3 regions of the Sphingopyxis sp. BSN-002 genome follow, and region 3 is predicted to be linked to each of the others. Evidence: predicted binding sites of a transcription regulator. Region 3 holds the regulator's gene; each other region holds the start of a gene.
The links. The regulator LexA, encoded in region 3, represses DNA repair genes until DNA is damaged. The targets are predictions, from matches to a motif close to GTTCCNCNCTTGTTCT.
Positions count from the first base shown of each region.

Region 1 (3,277 bases), 1.3 Mb from region 3:
TTGATGCCGAGTTCCCACGCGCGATAGTGGAGCATGAGCAGATCCCATTTCTCGACATCGGCGGGGATGAACAGGTTCAGCGAGGCCGCCTGGTCGATGTAGGGCGTACGGTCGGCGGCGAGTTCGAGCAGCCAGCGCTGGTCGATCTCGAAGCTGGTCTTGTAGCAGTCCTTCTCGTCCTGCGTCAGGAAGTCGAGGTGCTGGACGCTGCCGCCGCGTTCGAGGATCGAGTTCCACACATTGTCGCTGTTCTTCGCCTTGTCGACGAGCAGCGCCTCGAGGTGCGGGTTGCGGATCGAGAAGCTGCCCGAGAGCGTCTTGTGCGTGTAGATGTTTGCCGGGATCGGCTCGATGCACGCGCTGGTGCCGCCGCAGATGATGCTGATCGACGCGGTCGGCGCGATCGCCATCTTGCAGCTGAACCGCTCCATCACGCCCTGATCGGCGGCGTCGGGGCAGGGGCCGCGCTCCTTGGCGAGCAGCATCGACGCCTGATCGACCTGCGCGCGGATATGCTTGAAGACGCGGAGGTTCGACGACTTCGCCATCGCGCCCTCGAACGGCAGGCCGCGCGCCTGGAGGAAGCTGTGGAAGCCCATGACGCCGAGGCCGACCGAGCGTTCGCGGCTGGCGCTGTACTTGGCGCGCGCCATTTCGGGCGGGGCGCGGTCGATATAGTCCTGCAGGACGTTATCGAGCATGCGCATGACATCCTCGATGAACTGCTTGTCGCCGTTCCATTCGTCCCAGGTTTCGAGGTTGAGCGACGAGAGGCAGCAGACCGCGGTGCGATCCTGACCCAGATGGTCGCGGCCGGTCGGCAGTGTGATTTCGCTGCAGAGGTTCGAGGTGGTGACCTTCAGCCCCAGATCGCGGTGATGCTTCGGCATCATGCGGTTCACCTGGTCGATGAAGATGATGTAGGGCTCGCCGGTCGCGAGGCGCGTCTCGACCAGCTTCTGGAACAGGCCGCGCGCATCGACGGTGCCGCGGACGCTCTGGTCCTTGGGGCTGCGCAGGTTGAATTCGGCGCCGTCGCGGACGGCCTCCATGAACTCGTCGGTGATGAGGACACCATGGTGCAGGTTCAGCGCCTTGCGGTTGAAGTCGCCCGAGGGTTTGCGGACCTCGAGGAATTCCTCGATCTCGGGATGCGAGATGTCGAGATAGCAGGCGGCCGAACCGCGACGGAGCGAGCCCTGCGAGATGGCGAGGGTCAGGCTGTCCATCACGCGGACGAAGGGAATGATGCCGCTGGTCTTGCCGTTGAGGCCGACGGGTTCGCCGATGCCGCGCACCGCGCCCCAATAGGTGCCGATGCCGCCGCCGCGCGACGCGAGCCAGACATTCTCGTTCCAGGTGCCGACGATGCCCTCGAGGCTGTCGTCGACCGAGTTCAGATAGCAGCTGATCGGCAGGCCGCGGCCGGTGCCGCCGTTCGAGAGAACGGGGGTCGCGGGCATGAACCACAGACGCGAGATATAGTCGTAGAGGCGCTGCGCATGCTCCTGATCGTCGGCATAGGCATCGGCGACGCGCGCGAACAGGTCCTGATAGGATTCGCCGGGGAGGAGGTAGCGGTCCTCGAGCGTTTCCTTGCCGAAGTCGGTGAGCAGCGAATCGCGGCTGCGATCGACGGCGATATCGAATCGGCGCGCATGCACCTTGGGCTCGCCCGAATCATTGAGCTTCGCGGACGAATCGGCCTTCGCCTCGCCCGTCGATTCGGGAGTGGCCAAAGCCTCTGTCTTCGTCAGTTCCACCGTCGCCACGTCGTTCGTCTCCACCCGTTCCGTCTCGCGAAAATCCATCTAAATCGCCCCCGATATGAGACGCGCCAGCGGCGCGTATGTTCCTGTCTTGTTCGACTCGGGACGAAGCCCCGGTCTTAGCATCTAATCACCCGCCGGTGGGACATATTTTTGCGCGCAAAAGGGGTTTTCCCGTGTCCATATGGGATGGACGACGGAAATCCGCCACTTTCGGCAAAACACTATTTGTTGGGGTCCCCCCGTTGGCTTACCCACCATCTATAGTGCCACGTCTGGGAGCGGACGCAAGACGGTAAATGACAGATTAGGGACTCAACTCGTCGATATTTTGATTCGTCTCGTCGCGCGAAACAGGGCGTCGGAGGCAGGATCGCGAGCATTTCCGCGGGCCTTGGCGCGAGCGGACGCGAGGCACAAAAAATGCCGCCCCTCGGGCGGCACACCGGCGCCTCCGGCCGGCAAAGAAAAAGGGCCCCGGACGATGTCCGGAGCCCTTTTGAATTCTATTCCCGATTAGGCCGAAGCACCGCCGTTGCCGACGCCGCCACCGCCCAGGAACTTCCAAAACCAACCCATTTCAGATCTCCTGTGGTCACTGTCTACGCAGGACAGTTAACGGAGCATATACCTTAATAGGTAAGGTAAATCGAGTCTTAACTATAAATGCCTCTTACAATTGCCACCATTTTGGGAGTCAGGCGGACCTGCTGTGGGGGGAGGCGGAAAGGCTGTCGATCAGCTCGGAAAATAGCTGCGGCTTTCCAAGCAGATAACCTTGACCGACATCACAACCCAATTGTTCGAGAAGTGAAAGTGTCGGCGCATCTTCAATGCCTTCGGCGACGGCGACGGCGCCAAGACGATGGGCGAGGTCGATCGTCGATTTGACGACTTCGAGGTTCCGCTGCGAATCGCGCATCGTCATCACGAATCGCTTGTCGATCTTGATTTCGTCGGCCTCGATCTCGGTCAGATATTCGAGGTTAGACTGCCCGGTCCCATAGTCGTCGATCGACAGGCGGACGCCGGCGCGACGAAGCTGGGCCAGCGTCTGGCGTGCCTGCTGGCTGTTTTCGATCTGCGCGGTTTCGGTAATCTCGACCGTCAGCTTCTCGGGCGGCAGGTGGTGCGCCGTGAGCATGACGCGGATCGTGCCGACGAGGTCGCTATGGTCGAGCAGGGTGGCCGACAGGTTGACCGACATATGGATGTCGAACCCGCGCGCGTGCAGCTGCGCCGCCGAACGGATCGCCTGGTCCATCACGAACAGGGTGAGCCGGTAGATGTCCTGGCTCTTCTCCGCCTGGACGATGAATTCGTCGGGCGGAATGGGACCGCGCGTCGGGTGGGTCCAGCGCACCAGCGCCTCCAGCCCGACGAGCTTGCGCGTCGCGACCTCATATTGCGGCTGGAAGGCGACCCAGATGTCGCCGCCGGCGAGCGCGTCCTCGAGCTGCGAATGGAAGCTCAGTTGCCAGCCGGCATCGTCCTTCTCGCGCGGCGTA
Region 1 covers NZ_CP091804.1:2,984,828-2,988,104, forward strand. The annotation lists gene L7H23_RS14855 (ribonucleoside-diphosphate reductase subunit alpha) at 1-1,811, opposite strand, end outside; gene L7H23_RS14860 (EAL domain-containing protein) at 2,467-3,277, opposite strand, start outside.
Region 1: a site for LexA is predicted at 1,852-1,867, ahead of L7H23_RS14855 (ribonucleoside-diphosphate reductase subunit alpha). Genes of this name have one in related genera too.

Region 2 (3,277 bases), 1.2 Mb from region 3:
GCAATGATGGGTTTCGAGATGGGGTGCGAGACCATGCCCGCAAAGCCCCATTCCTGCTGCACCTTGTCGGAAGGATAGAGGCTCTCGCCACGCGACAGTGCGACAAGGTCGGCGCCGGCGCAGAAGCTCTTTTCGCCCGCGCCGGTGATCACGACGGCGCGGATGTCGTGATCGCTTTCCGCTTCCTTGAGCGCGGTGCCGATACCGACATGGACCGCGGCGTTGACGGCGTTGCGCGCGTCGGGCCGGTTGATCGTGACGATCAGGACATGGCCGCGGCGTTCGGTGAGGATGGTGGTGTCGGTCATCGCGAATCTCTCCCTTTCGGGCGAGTATCGCGATGACTTGACGTTTACGTCAACTGGAAAGACTTCGATGCAGATGCCCGTGAGGGAGCCTCTGCATCGCTATTGTGTCAACGAGCCGTCCGCGCCAGCGCTCGCAATATGCGCTTCGGCCGCTGCAGTCATCGCGCGATCGACCCGTTCTACCAGATCAGGGGATGCGCTATCGACAATCCACTTCTCTTCGATCGCCTTCTTTTCCAGATCGCTGGCCTGAAACTTTTGCCCAGCCGGGGATTCGAAAAAACGTTTCAGGTCATTGAGTTGCCTCGTCGACATTCTCTGGAGGGCCGTTTTCGCGCCTTCGGATCTTTGTGCCTGCGTAGGTCCGCCGTCGTTGCCCGGTTCGTTATACTGCGCGGTCACCGCCGCGTGCGATGCCAAGGTATCCGCCCATACTCCCAGAAGGATCTGTCCGACCTCCCCAGTCAGGAAAATCTTGACCTGTCCGATCTCGGCCGTGGAGAGCCGACTTGCGTAAAGCTCGGTAAGCATCGTCACATATTGTGGATAGCGATGATCCAGGTCGTCCTGAAGAATGGGCCGCAACGAGTTGCGAAGCGCCTGATCAAGTCCCGGATATTGTCGATTCAGATCAGCTGCCACAGGATCGGACGCGAGCAGGCGATCGATCAGGAAGTCGACCGTCGGTTCGATGAACTTCTCCATTCGGCTCTTGCTGAACAGGGTCGTTGCCAAATCCCGAGCCGCCTCCTCATGGGAAGGCGTCTTCACAGTGGCCGCGGGTACAACTTGCGCAAGCGCGGGTAGGGGTGACAGTCCCGTTACAGCTATGGCTGCGAGAACACGCAGGCAGCGAACCATTGTCTTTTCCCCCGATGCAAATCAGTCACATCCGTCCGCGAGCCAATCTGCTGTAAAGGCGTTTGCCACTCAGCGGCCGGAAATTGCTGGCTCAAGCAATGGTTTGCCCGGTCTTCGCCCAATCCGCAAGGAAGCCCTCGATGCCCTTTTCGGTCAGGATGTGCTTGAAGAGGCCCTTGATGACCGACGGCGGTGCGGTCATCACGTCGGCGCCGATCTTCGCGGCTTCGAGCACATGGATACCGTGGCGGACGCTCGCGACGAGGATTTCGGTTTCATAGGCGTAATTGTCGTAGATCAGCCGGATGTCGGCGATCAGCTGCATGCCGTCGAAACCATTGTCGTCGTGGCGGCCGACGAAGGGCGAGACGAAGGTCGCGCCGGCCTTCGCCGCGAGCAGTGCTTGTGCGGCCGAGAAACAGAGCGTGACATTGACCATCGTGCCGTCGCTGGTCAGCGCCTTGCAGGTCTTGAGCCCGTCGATCGTCAGCGGCACCTTGATGCAGACATTGTCGGCGATCTTGCGGAGGATTTCGGCCTCCTTCATCATCGTCGCATGGTCGAGCGCGACGACTTCGGCCGACACCGGGCCGGTGGTCAGCGCACAGATTTCCTTTGTCACTTCCTTGAAGTCGCGGCCCGACTTGGCGATCAGCGACGGGTTCGTCGTGACGCCGTCGAGCAGGCCGGTCGCGGCGAGTTCCTGGATGTCGGCGATTTCGGCGGTGTCGGCGAAGAATTTCATGGCGCGGGGCTTCCTTGCGGGCAGGGTGATTCGGATCGGTTCCCGCCCTAGAACAGCGCGCGCCAAATATGAACCGTCCGCATTTCCGGAAAGCGCTGGCGTTCCGTCTTTGTTCCGATTATGCGATCGGCATGGCCAAAGCGAAGCGTCAATATGTCTGCCAGAATTGCGGATCGGTCTCGTATCGGTGGCAGGGGCAATGCGCCGATTGCAACGAGTGGAACACGCTCGTCGAGGAAGCGGGCGAGACCGCCTTTTCGGCGAAGCACGACCTCAGCAAGGGCGGCCGGACGCTCGCGCTCGAAACGCTCGACGAACATAGTCCGATGCCCGAACGGATGCTGTGCGGCATCGCCGAGTTCGACCGCGCGCTCGGCGGCGGATTCGTCGCGGGATCGGCGACGCTGATCGGCGGCGATCCGGGGATCGGCAAGTCGACCTTGCTGCTGCAGGCCGCGGGGCGGCTCGCGAAATCGGGCAAGTCGGTCGTCTATATCAGCGGCGAGGAAGCGGCGGGGCAGGTGCGGCTGCGGGCGCAGCGGCTGGGGCTCGGCGATGCGCCGGTCGCGCTCGCCAGTGCGACCTCGGTGCGCGACATCCTCGCGACGCTCGACAGCCGGACCGCCGATTTCGTCGTGATCGATTCGATCCAGACCATGCACAGCGACCTGATCGACAGCGCGCCCGGCACGGTCAGCCAGGTTCGTGCGAGCGCGCAGGAACTGATCCGCTATGCCAAGGACAGCGGCGCGGCGATTGTGCTGGTCGGGCATGTCACCAAGGACGGAACGATCGCAGGACCGCGCGTCCTCGAACATATGGTCGATACCGTGCTGGCGTTCGAGGGCGAGCGCAGCCACCAGTACCGGATCCTCCGCGCGGTGAAGAACCGCTTCGGCGGTACCGACGAGATCGGCGTGTTCGCGATGGGCGAAGAGGGGCTGGGCGAAGTCTCCAACCCGTCGAGCCTGTTCCTGACCGATCGCAGCCGCGACGTGCCGGGGTCGGTGGTGTTCCCTGCATTGGAGGGCACGCGTCCGGTGCTCGTCGAAGTGCAGGCGCTCACCGTGCGCCTCGCGAGCGGCGCGACGCCGCGGCGTGCGGTCGTCGGTTGGGACAGCGGCCGGCTTGCGATGGTGCTTGCGGTGCTGGAGGCGCGCTGCGGACTCCAGATGGGCGGCGCCGAAGTCTATCTCAACATCGCGGGCGGCTATCGGCTGACCGATCCCGCGGCCGATCTCGCGGTCGCGGCCGCACTGATTTCGGCGTTCAGCGAGCGGCCGGTGCCGTCCGACGCGATCGTCTTTGGCGAGCTGTCGCTTTCGGGCGAGGTTCGTCCCGTCTCGCACGATGCACTCCGCCT
Region 2 covers NZ_CP091804.1:3,068,204-3,071,480, forward strand. The annotation lists gene L7H23_RS15265 (enoyl-CoA hydratase-related protein) at 1-308, opposite strand, end outside; gene L7H23_RS15270 (hypothetical protein) at 408-1,013, opposite strand; gene fsa (fructose-6-phosphate aldolase) at 1,261-1,914, opposite strand; gene radA (DNA repair protein RadA) at 2,046-3,277, shown strand, end outside.
Region 2: a site for LexA is predicted at 2,015-2,030, ahead of radA (DNA repair protein RadA). Genes of this name have one in related genera too.

Region 3 (3,277 bases):
GTGCGCGCGACCGCCGCGACGACCGGCCCGACCGGGGTCGAGATGGAGGCGCTCACCGCCGCCTCGGTCGCGCTCCTCACCCTCTATGACATGGCGAAGGCGCTCGACCGCGCGATGATCCTCGGTGACATCCGCCTCCTCGAAAAGAGCGGCGGCCGCTCGGGCGACTGGCGCGCCGAATGAGCGGACTGCTTCCCGTCGAGGAAGCGCAGGCGCGCCTGTTCGCGCTCCGCGAACCGCTGGGGGCGGAGAATATCGCATTTTCCGAATCGCTTGGCCGCTATGTTTCGCAAGCCATCGTCGCCCGCCGCGATCAGCCCGCCGCGCCGCTCTCGGCGATGGACGGCTATGCGGTGCGCTTCGCCGACCTGCCGGGACCATGGACGATCATCGGCGAAAGCGCCGCGGGAAGCGTTCCGTCCGCGCCGGTCGGCAAGGGAGAGGCGATGCGCATCTTCACCGGCGCGTGGCTGCCCGATGGCGCCGACACGGTGATCATTCAGGAAGATGTGGCGGCCGACGGCACCACATTGCGCCTGTCGACCGCCGATACGATCCAGCCCGGCCAGCATATCCGCGCCCGCGCCAGCGACTTTGCGACCGGAACGACGCTCGTCCCCGCCGGCACCCGCCTCACTCCCGGCGCGATTGCGGCCGCGATCATGAGCGGCGCCGGGCAGCTCACCGTCGGCAGGCGTCCGCGCGTCGCGATCCTCACCACGGGCGACGAACTCGTCCAGCCCGGCCACGCCCTCGCCCCCGGCCAGATCCCCGACAGCAACGGCACGATGCTCGCCGCGATGCTGGCAGGCGAACCCGCAGTCGTTACGCTGCCGCTCCACATCCGCGACGACCGGACGATCTTGTCGCGTGTATTGAAGGATTTGGCGCGACGTCACGACGTCATCGTGACCGTCGGCGGCGCCTCGGTCGGCGATCATGACCATGTCCGCGGCGCGCTCGGAGACGCCGGCGGCAGCATCGATTTCTGGAAGATCGCGATGCGCCCGGGCAAGCCGCTGATCGCCGGCAGCATCGGCGATGCGCTGCTCCTCGGACTGCCCGGCAATCCATCGTCGGCCTTCGTCACCGCGACGCTGTTCCTGATCCCGCTCGTCCGCCATCTCGCCGGAGCCCCGAGCCCGCTGCCCGACATCCATCAGGCGCCGCTTGCAAGCGCGCTGGGCCCCGGCGCCAAACGCCGCGACTATCTCCGCGCCCGACTCGATCGCGGCGCGCTCACCGTATTCGACGGGCAGGACAGTGGACGCACTGCTCCGCTCGTCGAGGCCAATGCGCTGGTCATCCGCGAGATCGGCGTACCCCCGCGCGCCGCGGGCGAGCAGGCGGACTATATCGCGATCGCTTGACAAGTTCCGCTTTGTTCCATTATCGTTCTCATTATGTCCGGAACTGGCATCATGGAGAACGACCGATGTTGACCGCGAAGCAGCATGAACTGCTCCACTTCATTCAACAGCGCCTCGACGCGAGCGGGATTTCACCCTCGTTCGAGGAGATGAAGGAAGCGCTCGGCCTCAAGTCGAAATCGGGCATTCATCGCCTGATAAGTGCCTTGGAAGAAAGAGGTTTTCTCCGCCGCCTCCCCAACCGCGCCCGCGCGCTGGAGGTGCTGAAGGTCCCCGAAGCCGCCAAGACGCCCGTGCGCAACGATAATATCGTTCCGCTCCGCAAACCCGCGCCGGCGCTCAAGCCGATCGCCGCGAACGACATCATCGAGGTACCGCTGCACGGCAAGATCGCCGCGGGCGTCCCGATCGAGGCGTTCGAGGATCACAACCAGCTCGCGGTGCCTGCCGCGCTGCTCGGTGCCGGCGAACATTATGCGCTCGAGGTTTCGGGCGACTCGATGGTCGAGGCAGGCATTTTCGACGGCGACTATGCGCTGATCCAGAAGGCCAGCACCGCGCGCGAGGGCGACATCGTCGTCGCGCTCGTCGATGGTCAGGACGCGACGCTCAAATATTTCCGTCGCGAGGGCAAGATGATCCGGCTCGATCCCGCGAACAGCGCGTATGAACCGCAGCGCTACGAAGCCGGACGCGTCATCGTGCAAGGTCGGCTTTCGGGACTGCTTCGTCGTTACCACTGACCAGCGGCGCATGGCGCCACGGATGGCCGTCGCCCGCATCCAGCGTGGCGACGGCCTTCGGCTTTTTACCGAGATAGATCGCCAGCCCGCCGCTTTCCGCCAGACTGTCGCGATCGATCGTCAGCCAGCGCGCGGCGCACTCGCGCGGCAACCAGCGGTCGCTGATCACGACGTCGGCCGCCCTGCACGCCGCCGCCATCTCTTCACCCTCGATCCTGTCCCGACCTCGCGAGGCAAGGATGATGCGCCCCTCTTGCACCCATCGACAAAAGTCCGGATTGCATTCGACATGATCGAGATCGGCCAGCGCCCCCAGCGGCGCATCGCTTCCCGCCGCCTCGTTCATCGTGTCGCGCACGAAATCGCCGGCACGGTCGCGGAGGAGCGCATACCCACCTCCGGGCGCTGCCACGGCTATATTACGTCCATCGCTCGTCACCAGAAGGTCGGGGCGCGGCTGCATCAACAGCGCCAGCATTCCGGCGAGTAACGGAACAGCGCCCCACCAGCGCCAACGGGTCGACCAGATCAATATCCACAGCCCGCCGAAAGCCGCCATCGCGAACCCCCAAGGCGGGAAGCGCGGCAAGGTCGCAACCGCGCCCGGTGCCTCCGCGACGCGATGCGCGAGCTGAATGAGCAGCGTCAGCGCTTGTTCGGTCACCCACCAGAAGGGGGCTCCCAGCCCGACACTATCGAACGCCAGCGCCAGCGCTTCGGCGGGCATGATGACAAAGGTCGTCAGCGGGATCGCGACCACATTGGCGAGCGCTCCATAAAGCCCTGCCTTGTGAAAATGAAAGAGCGCGATCGGCGCCAGCGCGACTTCGACGGCGATCCCGGTAATCAGCAGCCCCGCAAGCCCGCGCCCCCATCGAAAGACGATAGGCTCCTCGCGCCGCGCCATGAAGCGTTGCATCGTCCTGCTTTCATGCAGCGCGACGATTGCCGTCACCGCCGCGAAACTCAGCTGGAAGCTCGGCCCGACGAGCGATTCAGGTCGCCAGACCAGCACGATCAATGCCCCCGCCGCAACCAGCCGGAGAGTCAGCGCCTCCCGCCCCATCAGGAAAGCAACCAGCACAAGCAACGCCGCGATCAGCGAGCGCAAGGTGGGCACCTCCGCGCCTGCGAGCCAGGTATAGCCCGCGCCGGCAAGTGCCC
Region 3 covers NZ_CP091804.1:535,370-538,646, forward strand. The annotation lists gene moaC (cyclic pyranopterin monophosphate synthase MoaC) at 1-183, shown strand, start outside; gene L7H23_RS02780 (molybdopterin molybdotransferase MoeA) at 180-1,370, shown strand; gene lexA (transcriptional repressor LexA) at 1,436-2,113, shown strand; gene L7H23_RS02790 (ComEC/Rec2 family competence protein) at 2,067-3,277, opposite strand, start outside.